Regions from separate parts of the Streptomyces sp. NPDC102279 genome, predicted to be linked through region 1. Evidence: riboswitches for the same ligand, from Rfam matches in the RefSeq annotation. Region 1 holds a riboswitch; each other region holds the start of a gene.
The links. A riboswitch is a leader RNA that binds a small molecule or an ion and turns the genes downstream of it on or off. The one in region 1 is predicted to bind S-adenosylmethionine.

Region 1 (4,312 bases):
GGTGCATGTACTCGACGACCTTCGAGGAGCGGGTGACGTCGAACCGCGTGAGGTTGCCGCAGAGCGAGCAGCGCCAGCGCGTCTTGGCGTCCGGCAGGGGAACCGTCATAGGGCAGTCGCTTCCTTCTAGTGTCCGTCCGGCACCGGTCTCCCGGTGCATGTGGCTCGTAACCCTACGGCCTGGCGGGTAGTCGACGCTCGGCCGTCCACGGCGGCGAGGCTGTCTGTGCCGATCCGTCCGGTACGTCATGCTCTGCACCATGATCGGCAATTGGAGTACGGCAATCGGCAGAGCGGTGCGGTCCCAGTCGGCACCGGTGACGTACGGGCTGATCGTCCTGTGCTGTCTGATCTTCGTCATCGGTCCCGCCTCGGGCCTCAGTCCCGTGTACGGCACCGGGGACGAACTGCTGGCCGTCCAGCGGGCCTATTTCCGGCGCTGGGGCGTGGTGCCGGCCGATCTGTTCGGCGGGCCACCCCGCGAGGTGCTCACCCCGGCCACGGCCCTGTTCATCCACGGCAGCTGGCTCCACCTCCTGGGCAACATGCTCTTCTTCTACGTCTTCGGACTGCTGACCGAGGAACGCATGGGCCATGTGGAGTTCGCGCTGTTCTACCTCGGGTGCGGATACCTGGCCCTGCTCGGGTACGCGGCCGCCAACACGTCCTCGGAACAGTCCCTGGTCGGGGCGTCCGGGGCGATCTCCGCGGTGCTCGGCGCGTTCCTGTACCTGTTCCCCAAGGCCAGGGTGACCAGTCTCTTCCCGTTCCTGTTCTTCCTGCCGTTGCGCTTCCCGGCCTGGGTGGTGCTGCCGTTCTGGTTCACCCTGCAGTGGCTGGCGGCGGGCCGGAGCGAGTCGGGCCCCGGCGTCGCCTATCTGGCGCACCTGGTGGGCTTCTCGCTGGGCTTCGTCTACGCGTGGGTGCGGTTCGGGCGCCGCGGCACCGCGGTGCCCGTGACGGGTGCACCGCTCGGCGCCCCGCCGGACGGACGGGGCCGGATGGAGCGCGAGTAGGGTGAGATCCCCAGCAGTGGCCCCCTAGGGAGAGAACCAGCCGTGATCACCGCGATCGTCCTCATCAAGACCAGCGTGGACCGGATCCCCGAGATCGCCGAGTCGATCGCGTCGCTGGAGAGCGTCAGCGAGGTCTTCTCCGTCACCGGCACCTACGACCTGATCGCCATGGTCCGGGTCGCGGCCCACGACGACCTCGCGGACGTCATCCCCGGCAGCATCAGCAAGATCCCGGGCGTCGAGGCGACGGACACGCACGTGGCGTTCCGTACGTACTCCCAGCACGACCTGGAGGCGGCGTTCGCGATCGGTCTCGACTCCTGACCGAGGCGTACGCCGCCTCGCGGCGGGCCGTCGTGGGTTCCTAGACCGCCGGCACGCAGCGGCCGTCCTGGGTGCGGTACTGCCACCGCGCGCCGTCCCGCACCAGCTCGCGCACCGCGCGGACGAACCGCTCGACGTGCTCGTCGGGCGTGCCGGCGCCGAAGCTGACGCGGATGGCGTTGAGGGACTTCTCTCCGGGTGCCGCCTCGGGGGCGCCGCACTCCCCCTGGCTCTCGGGGTCGCTGCCGAGCAGCGTGCGGACCAGCGGGTGGGCGCAGAAGAGGCCGTCGCGGACGCCGATGCCGTACTCGGCGGACAGCGCGGCCGCGAAGTGCGAACTGTTCCAGCCCTCGACGACGAAGGAGAGAACGCCGACCCGCGGGGCGTCGTCACCGAAGAGCGAGAGGACCCGGACCTCCGGGACCTCGGCGAGGCCGGCGCGGACGGTGCGGATCAGGTGCTGCTCACGGGCGAGGAGGTTGTCGAAGCCCTCCTCGGTGAGCGCCTTGCAGGCCGAGGCGATGGAGTAGGCGCCGATCACGTTCGGCGAGCCGGCCTCGTGCCGGGCCGCGCTGTCGTGCCACTCCACGTCCACGCCGCCGTCCGCGCGCCGGGTGACCTTGCGGCTGGCGCCGCCGCCCGCCAGGTACGGGTCGGCCTCGCGCAGCCAGTCCGAGCGGCCCGCGAGGACACCGGAGCCGAACGGCGCGTACAGCTTGTGCCCGGAGAAGGCGACCCAGTCGCAGTCGAGGTCCTGGACCGACACCGGGTGGTGCGGGGCGAGCTGGGCGGCGTCGAGGACGATCCGGGCGCCGTGGGCGTGCGCGGCGGCGGCGAGTTCCCGCACCGGCCACAGCTCCCCCGTGACGTTCGAGGCCCCGGTGACGCAGACGAGGGCCGGCCCGTGAGGGTCGCGTGCGGCGAGGGCCTGCTCCAGGGTCGCGACGGCCTCGCCGGGGGTGCGCGGGGCGTTGAGGTACGTCACCCGGGCGTCGCGCCAGGGCAGCAGCGAGGCGTGGTGCTCGGTCTCGAAGACGAAGACCTGGCAGTCGGCCGGGAGCGCGGCGGCGAGCAGGTTGAGCGAGTCGGTGGTGGAGCGGGTGAAGACGACCTGGTCGTCGGTCCGGCAGTCGAGGAACTCGGCGACGGTCCTGCGGGCGTTCTCGAACAGGTCGGTGGACAGCTGCGAGAGGTACCCGGCACCCCGGTGGACGCTGCCGTAGTACGGGGCGTACGCGGCGACGTCGTCCCACACCCGCTGGAGGGCGGGCGCGCTGGCGGCGTAGTCGAGAGCGGCGTAGTCGACCTCGCCGCCGGTGACGAGCGGAACGGTGACGTCCCGGCCCAGGACGGGCAGCGGGGCACAGACGGAGACGTCGGCGGTGGTGGTGACAGACATGGCGGGCTCCTGTGAGGCAGGCGGGATCGCCGCGCGAGCCGGCCGCCCGAAGGCAGCGCTCGGCGCAGGAAGGGGAAAAAAGGGTGTGCGGAGGCGGGGCTCGGCGCCCTATCGCATTCGCTTGCTCACAGAAGGCTCCCTCGAACGACCAGGACCCCTGGTTACGTCCACTCGAAAGAGTGGGAGGGGTCCGCGCTTGCCGTAGACCTCGCTGCCTACGACCTGGTCCTCACCCGGGGCACCCCGCCACGGACGGAGGGTTGCCGGACAGCCGGCCGGGGCCTGATGGCTGTCGCTCATGACCTGATACAGCATCTTGCCAGAAGATCTTCGACGCGCAAGGCGCGGTCCGGATTCTGGACCGCGCCCCGCGTCGCATCACCGGCGCCTCAGGCGTTGCTGGCCGCCACCCACCGGTCGAGGGTGCGCTTCGCCGCCCCGGAGTCGATGGCCTCGGCCGCCTTCGCCATGCCGGCCCGGAGCTGGTCCGCGAGCGGCGCGTCCGTCGGCGACAGGGCCACCAGGGCGGCCGCCGCGTTCAGCAGCACGGCGTCCCGTACCGGCCCGGTCTCGCCGTCCAGCAGCCGATGGGCGACCTCCGCGTTGTACGCCGCGTCGGCGCCGCGCAGCGCCTCGACGGGAACGACGTCGAGACCGACGTCACGGGGGTGGAAGTGCTCCTCGGTGACCTCGCCGTCGCGGACCACCCAGACCCGGGAGCCGGCGGTGGTGGTCAGTTCGTCGAGGCCGTCGTCGCCGCGGAAGACGAGTGAGGAGTTGCCGCGCTCGGCGAAGACGCCCGCCACGATGGGCGCCATCCGTAGGTCGGCGACCCCGACCGCCTGGGCCCTGACCCGGGCCGGGTTCGTCAGCGGTCCCAGCACGTTGAAGGTCGTCCGGATGCCGAGCTGTCCACGCGCCGCCGCCACATGGCGCAGAGCCGGGTGGAACTTGACCGCGAAGCAGAAGGTGATCCCGGCCTCCTCGGCCACCTCCGCGACGCGCTTGACCGTCAGCTGGAGATTGACGCCGAGCTTCTCCAGGACGTCCGAGGAGCCGGACGCCGAGGACGCGGCGCGGTTGCCGTGCTTGACGACCTTGGCGCCGGTGCCGGCCACCACGATCGAGGACATCGTGGAGATGTTGACGGTCTTCGCGCCGTCGCCGCCCGTGCCGACGATGTCGACGGTCCGCCCGGGCACCTCGATCACGTTGGCGTGCTCGTACATCGCCCGGACGAGTCCGGAGATCTCCTGGACGGTCTCGCCCTTGGCCCGCAGTGCCACCACGAAGCCGGCGATCTGCGCGTCGGTCGCCTCGCCGCGCATGATGCGGTCCATCGCCCAGGCCGTGTCGTCCGCGCTCTGGTCGCGGCCTTCGAGGAGACCGTTCAGTACCTCGGGCCAGGAACGGCCCGCCGCGGTGTCGCCTCCAGCGGGGTTCACAGCGCTCATGGTCGCTCCTGGGTTCATGGGTCACGCGAGTGGGTCCGCCCCGCAGCACGGGGGTGAGTCCACCCTATCCAGCCCCGGAGACGGCGAAGAGCCCCGTCCGTGGACGGGGCTCCTGCCGT
Region 2 (4,312 bases), on a different contig from region 1:
GTGCACGCCCACGAGGGTCCGGCCGGGCGCGGCGCCGTCCAGGTGCTCGACCGCCCGGGACGCCTCCGAGGCCGACGTCACCCGGTAGCGCCCGGGGTCGATCTCCGCCGCGCAGTCCAGGAAGGCCGTCGCCCAGCGCCAGGTCAGGAACGCCAGCCGGTCCGCGCCGAGCATGCCGTCCAGCAGCTCCGTGCGGATGTCGTCGGGCAGCATCCGGAAGTAGTCCACGGGCGCCCACGGCGTGTGGGAGAAGTGGCCGATGCGCAGGTCGGGGCGGAGCGTGCGGAGCATCCCCGGCACCAGGCACAGGTGGTAGTCCTGGACCAGCACCGAGGCGCCCTCGGCGGCCTCCTCGGCCAGCGCCTCGGCGAAGGCCTGGTTGTAGGCGCGGTAGGCGTCCCACCGGCGCCGGAACCCGGCGTCGAAGACCGGCTCCAGCGGGGTCTGGTACAGCATGTGGTGGACGAACCACAGCACGGAGTTGGCGATGCCGTTGTACGCGTCGGCGTGCACCTCGGCGTCGATGTCCAGCATCCGCACGCCGTCCTCGCCGACCCCGCGCCGCACGGCCTCCCGGTCGCCGTCACCGAGGGCCGCGCACACCCACAGGGCGTCCGCGTCCGGCCCGATCGCCGAGAGCCCGGAGACGAGCCCGCCACCGCCGCGCTTGGCCTGCAGTGAGCCGTCGTCCTGGGTCTGGTAGGTGATCGGGCCGCGGTTGGACGCGACGAGGATGCCGTGGGCACCGTGCGTGGAAGCCATGCCTCGAAACCTAGCCCCGTCTCGAAACGCTCAAACGTTCCCGTCGGCCGTATGCGATCGCCGGCCGACGGGTCCGCTCAAGCGGCCTTGCGCTGCTGGTACTCGGCGATTTCGGACATGGGGGGCCTTTCCTCCGTGTCCACCGAGTACGTGCGCGGCTGGAAACCGTCCCGCGTGCGTTCGAACTGGGTGAGGGCGGGGCGGATCAGGTGGCCGCGGGCCAGCCGCAACTGGGCGGTGCGGTAGATCGCGGCGGCCATGCGGCCCAGGGCCTGGCCGTCCTGGTGGCGGTGTTTGCGCACCCCGACGTCGACCTGGGCGAGGGCGTCCAGGCCCACCAGGTGCAGGGCGTCGACGAGCATGCCCAGCTCGACGCCGTACCCGACGGGGAACGGCAGCTGTTCGAGCAGGGAGCGCCGGGCGGCGTACTCCCCGCCGAGCGGCTGCACGAAGCCCGCGAGCTGCGGCCAGTGCATGTTCAGCAGGGGGCGGGCCATCAGCTCGGTGACCCGGCCGCCCTGACCGGCGGCGCCGCCCAGCGGGCGGTCGTACATGGCCTTGACCAGGTCGACGCCGGGGTCGGTGAGCAGGGGGCCCACGATCCCGGAGACGAAGTCGGACGAGAACTCCTTGAGGTCCGCGTCGATGAAACAGACGACGTCCCCGCTCGTCACGAGCAGCGACCGCCACAGGACCTCGCCCTTGCCGGGCACGGCCGGCAGCCGGGGAAGGATGTCGTCGCGGTGCACGACTCGCGCGCCCGCGGCGGCGGCGACCGCGGAGGTGCGGTCCGTGGAGCCCGAGTCGACGACGACGATCTCGTCGACGAGGGGCACCTGCTGCATCAGGTCGTGGCGGATGATCGAGACGATCTCGCCGACCGTCTCCTCCTCGTTGAGCGCGGGCAGCACGACGCTGACCGTCGACCCCGAGGTGCGTTTCGCGGCCATGATCCTGTGGAGCGGGCGGTCGGTCAGGGACCAGGAGCGTGTGCTCAGCCAGCGTTCGACGTCATTCAGCACGGTCTGCGGCTCCTCACTGTCTGATCACACGCTCTCATCAGCGTGCCCGCTGCGGCCAGCGGCTGATCGCTTGCCGTCGTCTCGCGGTTCGGACGACTGCTTCAACTGTCCTGGCCTTCGGTTACAGTCTTGAACAACGCGGATGACCATCGCATGTCCTGGATCATCGGCGCTAACTGTGTTCAACAGTTCAACAATTTAATACCGCTCATCCAGAGGGGCAGAGGGATACGGCCCGATGAAGCCCCGGCAACCCTCCAGCCGGTCTCGTACCGATCGAAGTCGATCGCGTCGCGAGGCTCCCGGCTAGGGAAGGTGCCAAATCCGTCTCACGGCGAAGTGCGTCGTGAGGAAGATGAGGAGAAAGGGCCTCGCCTCCATGGCTGCGCAGACAGTTGCAAGCACCACGAACTCCGCAGAAGCGGTCGATCTCGGCCCGGCCGCGGCGCTTTCCTGCCGGGAGTGCGGACATCGCGTCCCTCTCGGCCCGCTCTTCGCCTGCGAGGAGTGTTTCGGCCCGCTGGAGATCGCGTACGACTTCTCGGCCTACGAAACCGAAGAACTCCGCAAGCGCATCGAAGCGGGACCCGCGAACATCTGGCGCTACGCGCCGCTGCTGCCCGTCCCCGCGGACGTGGCCGACAAGCCGAACATCAACCCGGGCTGGACCAAGCTCGTGCAGGCCGACAACCTGGCCCGCGAGCTCGGCGTCGACGCCGGCAAGCTCTTCGTCAAGGACGACTCCGGCAACCCGACGCACTCCTTCAAGGACCGCGTCGTCGCCCAGGCCATCGAAGCGGCCCGCGTCTTCGGCTTCACCACCCTCTCCTGCTCCTCCACGGGCAACCTCGCCGGCGCCGTCGGCGCGGCGGCGGCCCGTGCCGGCTTCCGCTCCTGCGTGTTCATCCCGCACGACCTGGAGCAGGGCAAGGTCGTCATGGCCGCGGTCTACGGCGGCGAGCTGGTCGGCATCCAGGGCAACTACGACGACGTGAACCGCTTCTGCTCCGAGCTGATCGGCGACCCGGCCGGCGAGGGCTGGGGCTTCGTCAACGTCAACCTCCGCCCGTACTACGCCGAGGGCTCCAAGACGCTGGCGTACGAGATCTGCGAGCAGCTCGGCTGGCGGCTGCCGGACCAGCTCGTCGTGCCGATCGCCTCCGGCTCCCAGCTCACGAAGATCGACAAGGGCCTCCAGGAGCTGATCAAGCTCGGGCTCGTCGAGGACCGGCCCTACAAGATCTTCGGCGCCCAGGCCGAGGGCTGCTCGCCGGTCTCCGTCGCCTACAAGGCCGGCCACGACGTCGTCCGGCCGCAGAAGCCGGACACCATCGCCAAGTCGCTCGCCATCGGCAACCCCGCCGACGGGCCCTACGTGCTCGACATCGCACGGCGCACCGGTGGTGCCGTGGAGGACGTGAACGACGAGCAGATCGTCGACGCGATCAAGCTGCTCGCGCGCACGGAGGGCATCTTCGCGGAGACCGCCGGCGGGGTGACCGTCGGCGTCACCCGCAAGCTGATCGAGAGCGGTCTGCTCGACCCGACCCTGACCACCGTCGTCCTCAACACCGGCGACGGCCTCAAGACTCTGGACGCGGTGGCCTCGGACACCGGGCTGACCGCGACCATCCGCCCGAACCTCGACTCCTTCCGAGAGGCAGGCCTCGCATCATGAGCGTCAACGTCCGCATCCCCACCATCCTGCGCACCTACACCGGGGGTGCCGCCGAGGTGACGGCCGAGGGCACGACCCTCGCCGAGGTCATCAGCGACCTGGAGAAGAACCACACGGGCATCAGCGCGCGCGTCCTGGACGACCAGGGCAAGCTGCGCCGCTTCGTCAACGTGTACGTGAACGACGACGACGTGCGCTTCGAGCAGGGACTGGAGACGGCGACCCCGGACGGGGTGGGCGTCTCGATCATTCCGGCCGTCGCCGGAGGCTGATCGTTACCCTCGGTAATGCCGAACACGAAGAGTTCATCGAATTGCCCCCTCCGTGAGAGAAGCGGAGGGGGCAATTCTGCAGGGTTGAACGGGGTAGGGTTGGGGAAGTCGCCCCGTTCTGGATGTTGGTTTCATGCCGGACGCATATGAGTCCTCTCCCGGCAGCCGACAAGAAGTAGCCAAAGTGCCCGGCCTTTTTGAGCCGTTTATGGCATATACGGGGCCCGACTTGCCCTGGATCTCCTCGAATTCTCCCTATACCGGCGATCAGGCGTGCCCAGAATTCTCGTCCGATTGACCTGTTGCAGACGGCAGTTGGACAGATACATTCAGCCGCGGTCGACGCGTTCCGGCGCACACCCCCAACCCGTTGGGGGGTGGAGGTCTGACCCGGATCCGCGAAGTGCGGATCTGTGCAAGGGCCAGTAATAGGGGAGTTAGGCATGGCTCAGGGCACCGTCAAGTGGTTCAACGCGGAGAAGGGGTACGGCTTCATCGCGGTCGACGGTGGTGCGGACGTCTTCGTGCACTACAGCGCGATTCAGATGGACGGCTACCGCACCCTTGAAGAGGGTCAG
Region 3 (4,312 bases), on a different contig from region 1:
ACGAGCCCGCGCAGCCCGTCGTTGCCGAACGCCGGGAAGAGCCTTGCCCGGAAGGAGAAGACCTCGACCAGCAGCAGACCGACCCAGAACGTGGGGACGGACACGCCCAGCGGAGGCAGCGACAACAGGAGCTGCCGCAGCCACCGTTGGGTGGTGTACGTGGCGAGCAGGGCGACGCCGCCCCCGAGCAGCACGGCGAGCAGCAGCGCCGCGCCGGTCAGTTGCAGGGTCTGCGGGAGTGCGTCGGCGAGGGACGAGGTGACCGGGCGGCCGGTGGACACGGAGTCCCCGAAGTCCCCGCGCACCGCGCGGCCGAGAGCCTCTGCGTACTGGACCGGCACGGGCTTGTCGAAGCCGTACTGGTGGCGGAGCGCGTCCAGTTGTGCGGGATCGACCTGTCCCGAGTCGGCTCCGGCCCCGGCCATCGCCGAGACCGGATCGCCGGGCAGGTAGTCCAGCACCAGGAACGACACCGTGTAGGCCGCCCAGAGCACGCCGACCGCCTGAGCGATGCGTTTGATCACATAGCGACGCATGCCGGCCGCTAGCCGATCCACGTGTCGTGCAGCTGGACGCGGCTGGAGGCGTCGAAGCCGAGGTTGTGCACCTTCTTCGCCACACCCAACTGGGTCTCCAACTCCACCACCGGAATGACGTACGCGTTCTGTACGAGCAACTCCTGCGCCTTCCTGACCAGTTCGCCGCGCCGGGCCGGATCGGCCGTCGCCGCCTGCTGGTTCAGCGCGGTGTCCAGCGAGCTCGGGGGCAGGTGGTAGAAGTTGGCCAGTTCGGTGGAGTACGAGCTGCGCAGGATGTCCGGGTCGGCCCGTGTGACGTTGCCCCACACCGCGTCGAAGTCACCCGACTGGAGCGTCGGGGCGAACTGGGTGATCTGGAGCTGCTTGAGCACGACGTCCACACCGACCGCCTTCAGCTGCTGCTGGATCAGCTCCAGCGCGGGCTGGTTGGTGGCCGCGTTGGCGAACCACTTGACGGTCAGACGCAGCTTGGTGCCGTTCTTCGACCGGATCCCGTCAGCGCCGGTCCTCCATCCGGCCTTGTCCAGGAGCGACGTGGCCTTCGCCGCGTCGCGGGACAGGTCCCGCCCGAGGTCCGCGTAGTTCGGTGTCGTGTGCGCCAGCACGCTGGTGGCCGGCTCGGTGCCCGTCGGGAAGACGGCGTCCACGATCTGCTGCCGGTCGATGGCGAACTGCAGGGCCTGACGCACCTTCGCGTCCTTGAGCAGGGGACGGGAGTTGTTCAGGCCGAGATTGAACACGACGCCGGGGTTGGCGCGGCGTTGCAGGTTCGCCGCACCACCCTTGAGCGCCGTCTCGTCGGCCTTGCCCACGCTGCCGACCGCGTCGACCTGGCCGGACTGCAGGCTCCCGCTCCGCACGCCCGCCTCCGGCACGACCTTGAACACCAGCTTGTCCAGGTACGCCTCGCCCTTCTTGGTCCACAGGGAGGAACCCCAGGCGTACTTGCCGCGCTTGCTCAACGTGACCGCGCGGTTCTGCACGTAGCTCGACAGCGTGAAGGGCCCGGAGCCGGCGACTCCCTTGCTGCACTTCTCCTGTGCGCTCCGCTTCACGCTCGCCGCCGACTCGATGCCCAGTGAGTGGGTCGAAGTGGCCTGGAGGAACTGGGCGTTGGGCTTCTTGAACGTCACCCGGACCGTGCTCGCGTCGACCACGGTGGTGCTCCGCACCCCGCTCAGGTAGCCCTGGGCGAGGGTGGCCAGGGCGCCGAGCTTCGGTACGGCGTCGAAGTTGTCCTTGACCACCTGGGCGGTCAGCGGTGAGCCGTCGCTGAACGTCACGCCCGACCGCAGGTGGAAGGTGAACGTCGTCGTGTCGGAGCTGATGTCCCAGCTCTTCGCCAGCCAGGGCACGATCTTGCCGGTCCTGGGGTCCTGGTCGGTCAGGGAGTCCACGACCTGGCGCAGCGAGTAGATGCTGTCGTTGCTGCCCACCTGCTGCGGGTCCACGCAGCCGGCGTCGGATCCCACCGCGAAGGTCAGCGTGCCACCGGACCTGGCCCCGGCGGCGGTGTCGCTCGAACCGGTGCCGCCGCTCGACGAGCAGCCGCTCAGCAGGATGCCGCTCGTCACGACGGCGGCGGCCGCTGTCCATCGGGCGGATCGGATGTCCGGATGGGATGTCACGGAAGGGGTTCTCCTACTCCAGAGTCGCCGCGCCTGTCCGAAGCGGACATGGCGAAGCGGGACGGCGCAGCCGTGGACGGGCGGCACCGTTCGGACGAGAAAGTCGGGACAGGCAATCAGGCGGGGCCCGGACGACGAGTCGGGCGCGAGCCAGACAGGAAGGGGAGCGTCGACGACGGGGTGCGAGGCGGGTAGGTCTTTCTCACAACGCCGGTCACGCCAGGGGCTGTTGTCAGCCGCCGTACGAACGGACCGACGGAGTGCGTCGGCCGGCAGGGCGTGTGGTCAGCCGCGACACAGACAGCTGGCGGAGCGTTCCAGGTCGATGTGGCGGCGGCGAGAGAAGCCGGAGAACATCGCCGCGGCCGCGATCGAGGCGCTCAGGTCGCTGCTGCTGTTCCGCACGCCGGGCCTCCCTGTCTCGTCCCCCTGACGGGGGTTCGCGCTTGCGGGGTCGGACGACCCCGCCGGGCTTTCACCTGGAGCACCCCACCGCGGAGGAGGGTTGCCGGTCAGCGAGCCAGGGCTTGACGCTGACACTCAATGCCGGTCGCGATCGTACGAATCGATTCTCCGATCCGTCAATGACGGGATCGCGGTCAACGGCGTCGGACCAGGAGCCGCAGCACGTGGAGCCGTGGGATTTCATGTGCCCGCAACAACTGGCCCTGATCGTCCGGGCTTTGGTGCGGTTCTCAAGAGGGCGGACGTTCACTGCCACGATCGATCGATCGATCGACGGAGACGACGACAGCCCCTGTGCCGTCCCATCGCCGAACGCGCCCCTGGCGGTCAGCCGGTCGGGTGGCCCGTCTGTGCCGCCAGGCGGGTGCGCAGGCGGCTGAGACGGTCGATCTCGGCGTCGAGCGCGGCCAGTCGGCGGTGGACGACGCCGGCGCCGGGACTCTCCGTGCCGCCGGAACACCCTCTGCGCGGGTCGTCGACGAGCAGCGGGATGCGGTCGGCCAGGCCGCACAGGTCCTCCACCGTCAGGCCGAGGGCGAGCAGGTCCCGGATCACCCTGACCCGGGCGACCTCGCCAGGACCGTACTCGCGCTGCCCGGCCGCCGTACGCCGCGGGGGTGGCAGCAACCCGCGCTCCTCGTAGAACCTCAGCGCGCGTGCTGTCGTACCGGCCGCTGCTGCCGCATCCCCGATCCGCATCCGCTCCCCGCCTCCACCCGGTGCCGCGTCGAACACTCTCAAGGAGGCGGGAGCCCACGGCACCCGGGAGCCCACCGCTACGGCAGGTCCACGACGACGGTTCCGATGTGCCGCCCCTCGAACAGTTCCTGCAACGCCCAGGGCGCGCGATCAATGCCCGCGATCCTGACGTGAGGGAAGACGATCTCGCCGGAGCGCAGCCAGTCCCCGAAGCGCTTGTTCCACTCCTCGGCCGCTTCACCGAGATCCGAGCTGCTGAACCCACGCAGCGTGATCCCCAGCGTGATGACGCGGAACGTGTCGATCTCCGCGGGCGCGGTGGTGCCGTCGCGATCGTGTTCGGCGGACAACTGCCCGGAGAGCGCGCCCACCAGCGCGAACCGCGCGCCGCGCCGTGCCGCGCCGACGGCCGCGGTCAACTGTTCGCCGCCGACGGTGTCGAGGAGCACGTCGATGCCGTCGGGCGCCGCGACGGCGAGCTGTTCGGCGAGCGGTGCCGTGCCCGGGACCACCACCGCGTCGTAGCCGAGTTCCGCCTCGAGCCGTTCGGCCTTGTGTGCCGAACGCGTGCTGCCCACCACCCGCTCGGCCCCCAGGAGCCGGGCCACCTGGCCCGCGAGACTCCCCACGGCTCCCGCGGCTCCGGTGACGAGGACGGTGTCGCCGGGGCGCACGACGGCGAGCCGGGTCAGCGCCGCGTACGCGGCGGGCCCGGACGACAGGAAGGCGACGGGGTCGGGCAACACGTCGCTCAGCGGCACGCAGTCCTCCTCGCTCAGCAACGCGTGCTCGCGCCAGCCGCGCAGGTGGGTGACCAGGTCGCCGGGGCGCAGTCCGCTGCCGGGGCCCACGGAGACGACCTCACCGACCGCGGGTCCGAACAGGGCGTCGCCGACGTGGACGGGCGGCAGCGGCACCCCCTCGACCTCGCCCCCGATGAGCGTACGCAGCCCTGGAAAGACGAGGAAGTGCCGGTTGCGC
Region 4 (4,312 bases), on a different contig from region 1:
AGGGCACTGAAGTTGTAGAGGAAGAGCAGGACGACGATGAGCGGCACCGAGCGGAACAGCCAGGTGTAGACCCAGCTCACGGCACGGAGCACCGGGCTCGGCGAGAGCCGGGCCAGCGCCAGCAGGATGCCGCCCAGCAGTCCCAACACCGCGCTGTACACCGCGACTTCGAGAGTGATGAGGAGGCCGTCGAGGATCGTCGGGCGCAGGAACCAGTACTGGAACCGGTCCCACTGGTAGAAGGGGTTGGTCACCAGACCGTGGGCGATCTGGGCGACCAGCACGAGCACGACGGCCGTGATGATCCAGCGGCCGGGACGCCGGAGCGGAAGGACTCGCTGCGCCGTCAGGGGCTTCGGCGCGGCGGGGACGTCGGAACGGGGGATCACCTCGGCGGGCGGCGCTGATCCGGAGGACACAGCTATGCCCGGAGATTCACTCATGGAGAGCTCCAGCGGATTCGGACACCCCGGACCACGGCGAGCGGCAGCGTGGTGTGGAGCCGGTACGGCTCAGCACACGACGCGACACGGGCGCACGGGGAACGAGGGCTGGACGGAGAGAGGGACACCGCGACAGCGGTGGTCGTCAGAGGCTCGGAAGAGGAGCCGTCAGCCTTGGCGGAGGGTGCGACACGTGCCCGTACACAGTGCGCTGTTGACGCGCAGAAGGTCTACGGAGCGGTCCGCGCACAGCACGTCGCGGCCGAGGCGCCGCCATGCGGCCGTCCCGTCAGCTGCGTACATCGCTGTCACCATCACTTCTCCGGCCCTGGGGCATCTCGTTGTGGGCCGCACGTTAGGCCCGGCCCGAAAAGAATGTCAATGCGCGTGCCCACCAGGTGAGACCGCGTCACCCGCCTTCTTGACGGCGCCGCGGGGCGCGTCGAGACTGGCATGGACGGTCACGATTGTCAGCGCCCACGGCGCGGGTTCGTCCCGCTCCTGTGGTCATCGGCCCCGGCTCGCTGACAGGCAACCCTTCCACCGCGACGGGGTGCCCCGGGTGACGACCGGGTCCCGCCGGTGCGGTGGGGCAAGCGTGGTCTCGCGTCCCGCGAGCCCAGGAGGTGGGACCGGTGAGAATGCCGAGGAACGACTTGACGAGGCGCCTGCACATCGATCTGTTGCGCGTCTCCAGCGCCTACTGATCCGCTGCCGGCCCGTTCGGTCCCGGCCCGCGCGTCCGGCGCGGTCGCTTCGCATTCAGCCGCTCATCGCCCATGCCCACAAGGCGGCGATGGCTTCCTCGTTCCCCCTAGGGAGAGTCATGCCCGAGACAGCTTCGCGCGGTTCCAGCACAGCCGGATCCCTTCCCTGCGGCCAGAGTTCACCCACGCACACCGCTGACGAGGAAAGCGTGTTCACCCGTACCGGTGGCCAGAGTCCGTTCCCTTCGGCCACCCGCTCCAGGACGTCCACGCCTCCCCTGCTCCCCCGTACCGCCCACAGCCGCATCGGTGTCGGCCTGGCCGGCGGCTTCTACCCGGCGCCGCACCGCTACGAGGTGTATCTGGCGGCGAGTTGTCCGCGCTCTCTGCGTATCTCGATCACACTCGGCCTGCTCGGTCTGACGAACTCGGTCGCCACGACCCTGCTCACCCACCCCGCGGGAACACCCGACGCCTTCGCCTCCCTGCGCCGCGCCTACGAGGCCACCGAGCACCACTACGGCGGGCCGTTCACGGCGCCCGCGCTCTGCGACCGCTGGACCGGACGCATCGTCAGCAACGACACCTCCGACATCCTCCGGGACCTCACGGGCCTGCCGTCCGGGCACGCGGCGGGTCGCGCGCCGTCGCTGCTCCCGCCGTCTCTGGCGACCGACATCGAGGCCCTCCGGGACCTCCTCGACCGGGATGTCACCCCGTCGGCACACCCCTCGGACCGCACCGCGGCCCTGGACCTACTGGACTGCCAACTCTCCAGCGCCGCCTACATGTTGGGGGACAGTCTGACGGCGGCGGATGTGGACGTCTGGGTGGCTCTCTCCCGACTCGCCCCGGCCGGAACCCTGTGCGCGCACCCTCGCCTGCGCGACTACGTCCGCCGCCTCGGTGAACTCCCCGCCTTCCGGACCGGGAACGACGGGGTGCGCGCCGCGGCGTGAGACCCGGCCCGTGAGGGGAAGGGGCCGAAGTCCTCGCACGCCTCTCCGAGGACCACCGCGGGCCCTGTCGAACGGGCTCCCCGGAAGCGGGAGCCACCCCGGGTCAGCCGGCCGCTTCCTCGCCCGTCTCGCACTCCACGGACCTGGGTGCGGGCACCGGTGCCTGGGCCTTGTCGACGGTGGCGCGCAGGGTGCGTACCTGGGGCGACAACAGGGCGGCCGCCGTGGCCAGGACGATCAGGGCGGCGCACCCCGCCAGGGCCCGGTCCGTACCCACGGCGGTGGCGACGGGCCCGGCGACGAGCAGCCCGAGCGGTGCGAGAGCCAGGGAGCCGAACCAGTCGTAGGAACTGACGCGGGAGAGAACCTGCTCCGGGATCTCCCGCTGGATGGTGGTGGCCCAGAGCACGCCGAAGACGTCCGACGCGACGCCCGCGCCGAACATGGCGCCGGCGATCAGCCAGACCGGGGCCGCCACGCTGAGCAGCCCGATCGGCAGGGCGGCCGGAAAGGTGCACAGGACGGCGACCAGGAGAGGGCGCCGCACGCGGACCCGGGCCGCGAGCCCCGCGCCGGCGACGGTGCCGACGGCCTGCGCCGCCACGATGACCGACCACGCCCTCGCTCCGCCGAAGTGCTGCTCGGCCGTCAGCGGGCCCAGGACCCCGACGTTGGCGTTGAGTGCCGCGACGACCACCCCGTACTGCGCCACCACGGTCCACAGCCACTGCCGGGAGGTGAACTCCCGCCGGCCCTCGCGCAGATCGGCCCATCCCGACGTCCGGCGGCGCGGCCTCGCGGTCACCCGCAGCCGGGCGGTCAGGAGCGCGCTGAAGACGAACGACGCGGCGTTGAGCGCGAGTGCCCACCCCGGGCCGACCAGCGCGACCGTGACCCCCGACAGGGCGAGTCCCAGCAACAGGGAGCTGTTGGTGGCCATCCGCAACAGCCCGTTGGCCCGTTGCAGCCGCTCCCGTGGCACGACGAGCGGCACCATGCCGTCCATCGCCGGGGCGAACAGCGCCGACGCGGTTCCGGCGGCCACCGCCAGCAGACACATGGCCGCAAGGGGCGCGTGCCCGGTGAGCACCATCGCGGCGAGTCCGGCGTAGGCCCCCGCCCCGAGGACGTCCGCGAGCACCATCAGCCGCGAGCGCGACATCCGGTCCGCGATCACTCCCCCCACGAGGACGAACGCCAGTTGGGGCACGGCCTGGCACGCGAGGACCAGCGACAGGCGGCCCGCGCTCGCTCCCGGCAGGGCGAGCACCGCGAACGCGAGCGCCACGCGCGCGAAGCCGTTGCCGAGCACGGAGACCACCCGTGCGGAGGCGAGCAGGAGGAACCGCTGGTCGCGCCACAACGTCGATTCACTCAGGGAGACCGTCACGGCCAGGCACCCTAGAGGGCCCCGGCCGGCGCACGACGTGATCCAGCCAGTCGCGGTTACTCCGCGCCCATGCCGCAGCCCACTCCGGAACCCGTGGCCGCGGGGCCGCTCCGGGCGACGGTCGTCAGGGAGCCGGCGCCCGTGAGGACGGCGGGCGCCGGGTCCGCCGGGCCCTGAACCGTCGGCTTGCGGAGCAGCAGCAGCGCAGCGTCGTCGTGCAGCCGTCCGCCCACGTGGGCCTGCAGTTCGGCGTCGAGGGCGTCGAGGGTGGCCGCCGGCTCGTCGGACACGTGCCGGGCCAGGCCCTCGGCGAGGGGATAGAACGCCCGGCCGTGGTCACGGGCTTCGGTGACTCCGTCGGTGTAGAGGAGGAGCTGGTCACCGTCGGCCAGCGGCAGCACCTGCAGGCTGGGCGTCTCACCCGTCAGCCCGCGCAGTCCGAGCGGCGGTGCCGGCTGGGCGGGATCGACCGACGACACGTGTCCGTCGGCCCGGACGTGCAGCGGGGGCGCGTGTCCGCAGTTGACGACCTCCAGCCGGCCCGGCTCCGGGTATCCGGCGACCACGGCGGTGACGAAGTCGTCGAATCCGAGGTTGCGTGCCAGGCTCCGCTCGATCCGGCCGACCACGGCGAGGAGGTCGGGTTCGTCGTAGGCGGCCTCGCGGAAGATGCCGAGCACGAGCGCGGCGGTGCCCACGGCGGGAAGTCCCTTGCCACGGACGTCGCCGATGATCATCCGGACACCGTAGGGCGTGGGTACGAGCGCGTACAGGTCTCCGCCGATGCGGGCCTCGGCCGCGGCGGCGCTGTAG

Region 2: linked by a shared signal. The riboswitch ahead of thrC (threonine synthase) and the one ahead of ACIRQH_RS29270 (aminotransferase class V-fold PLP-dependent enzyme) in region 1 are both predicted to bind S-adenosylmethionine.
Region 3: linked by a shared signal. The riboswitch ahead of ACIRQH_RS10935 (putative leader peptide) and the one ahead of ACIRQH_RS29270 (aminotransferase class V-fold PLP-dependent enzyme) in region 1 are both predicted to bind S-adenosylmethionine.
Region 4: linked by a shared signal. The riboswitch ahead of ACIRQH_RS02695 (putative leader peptide) and the one ahead of ACIRQH_RS29270 (aminotransferase class V-fold PLP-dependent enzyme) in region 1 are both predicted to bind S-adenosylmethionine.

The regions. Positions count from the first base shown of each region.
Region 1 covers NZ_JBIWLU010000012.1:67,286-71,597, reverse strand. The annotation lists gene ACIRQH_RS29285 (hypothetical protein) at 1-109, opposite strand, end outside; gene ACIRQH_RS29280 (rhomboid family intramembrane serine protease) at 261-1,016, shown strand; gene ACIRQH_RS29275 (Lrp/AsnC ligand binding domain-containing protein) at 1,059-1,340, shown strand; gene ACIRQH_RS29270 (aminotransferase class V-fold PLP-dependent enzyme) at 1,381-2,739, opposite strand; SAM riboswitch class IV at 2,927-3,043, opposite strand; gene trpD (anthranilate phosphoribosyltransferase) at 3,129-4,193, opposite strand.
Region 2 covers NZ_JBIWLU010000005.1:172,979-177,290, forward strand. The annotation lists gene ACIRQH_RS13745 (trehalose-6-phosphate synthase) at 1-762, opposite strand, end outside; gene ACIRQH_RS13750 (glucosyl-3-phosphoglycerate synthase) at 840-1,784, opposite strand; SAM riboswitch class I at 1,990-2,146, shown strand; gene thrC (threonine synthase) at 2,164-3,462, shown strand; gene ACIRQH_RS13760 (MoaD/ThiS family protein) at 3,459-3,734, shown strand; gene ACIRQH_RS13765 (cold-shock protein) at 4,178-4,312, shown strand, end outside.
Region 3 covers NZ_JBIWLU010000004.1:237,392-241,703, forward strand. The annotation lists gene ACIRQH_RS10925 (ABC transporter permease) at 1-536, opposite strand, end outside; gene ACIRQH_RS10930 (ABC transporter substrate-binding protein) at 545-2,167, opposite strand; gene ACIRQH_RS10935 (putative leader peptide) at 2,453-2,572, opposite strand; SAM riboswitch class IV at 2,605-2,715, opposite strand; gene ACIRQH_RS10940 (MerR family transcriptional regulator) at 2,960-3,331, opposite strand; gene ACIRQH_RS10945 (MDR family NADP-dependent oxidoreductase) at 3,409-4,312, opposite strand, start outside.
Region 4 covers NZ_JBIWLU010000001.1:639,116-643,427, forward strand. The annotation lists gene ACIRQH_RS02690 (amino acid ABC transporter permease) at 1-443, opposite strand, end outside; SAM riboswitch class IV at 903-1,048, shown strand; gene ACIRQH_RS02695 (putative leader peptide) at 1,085-1,150, shown strand; gene ACIRQH_RS02700 (glutathione S-transferase C-terminal domain-containing protein) at 1,360-2,109, shown strand; gene ACIRQH_RS02705 (MFS transporter) at 2,213-3,499, opposite strand; gene ACIRQH_RS02710 (PP2C family protein-serine/threonine phosphatase) at 3,556-4,312, opposite strand, start outside.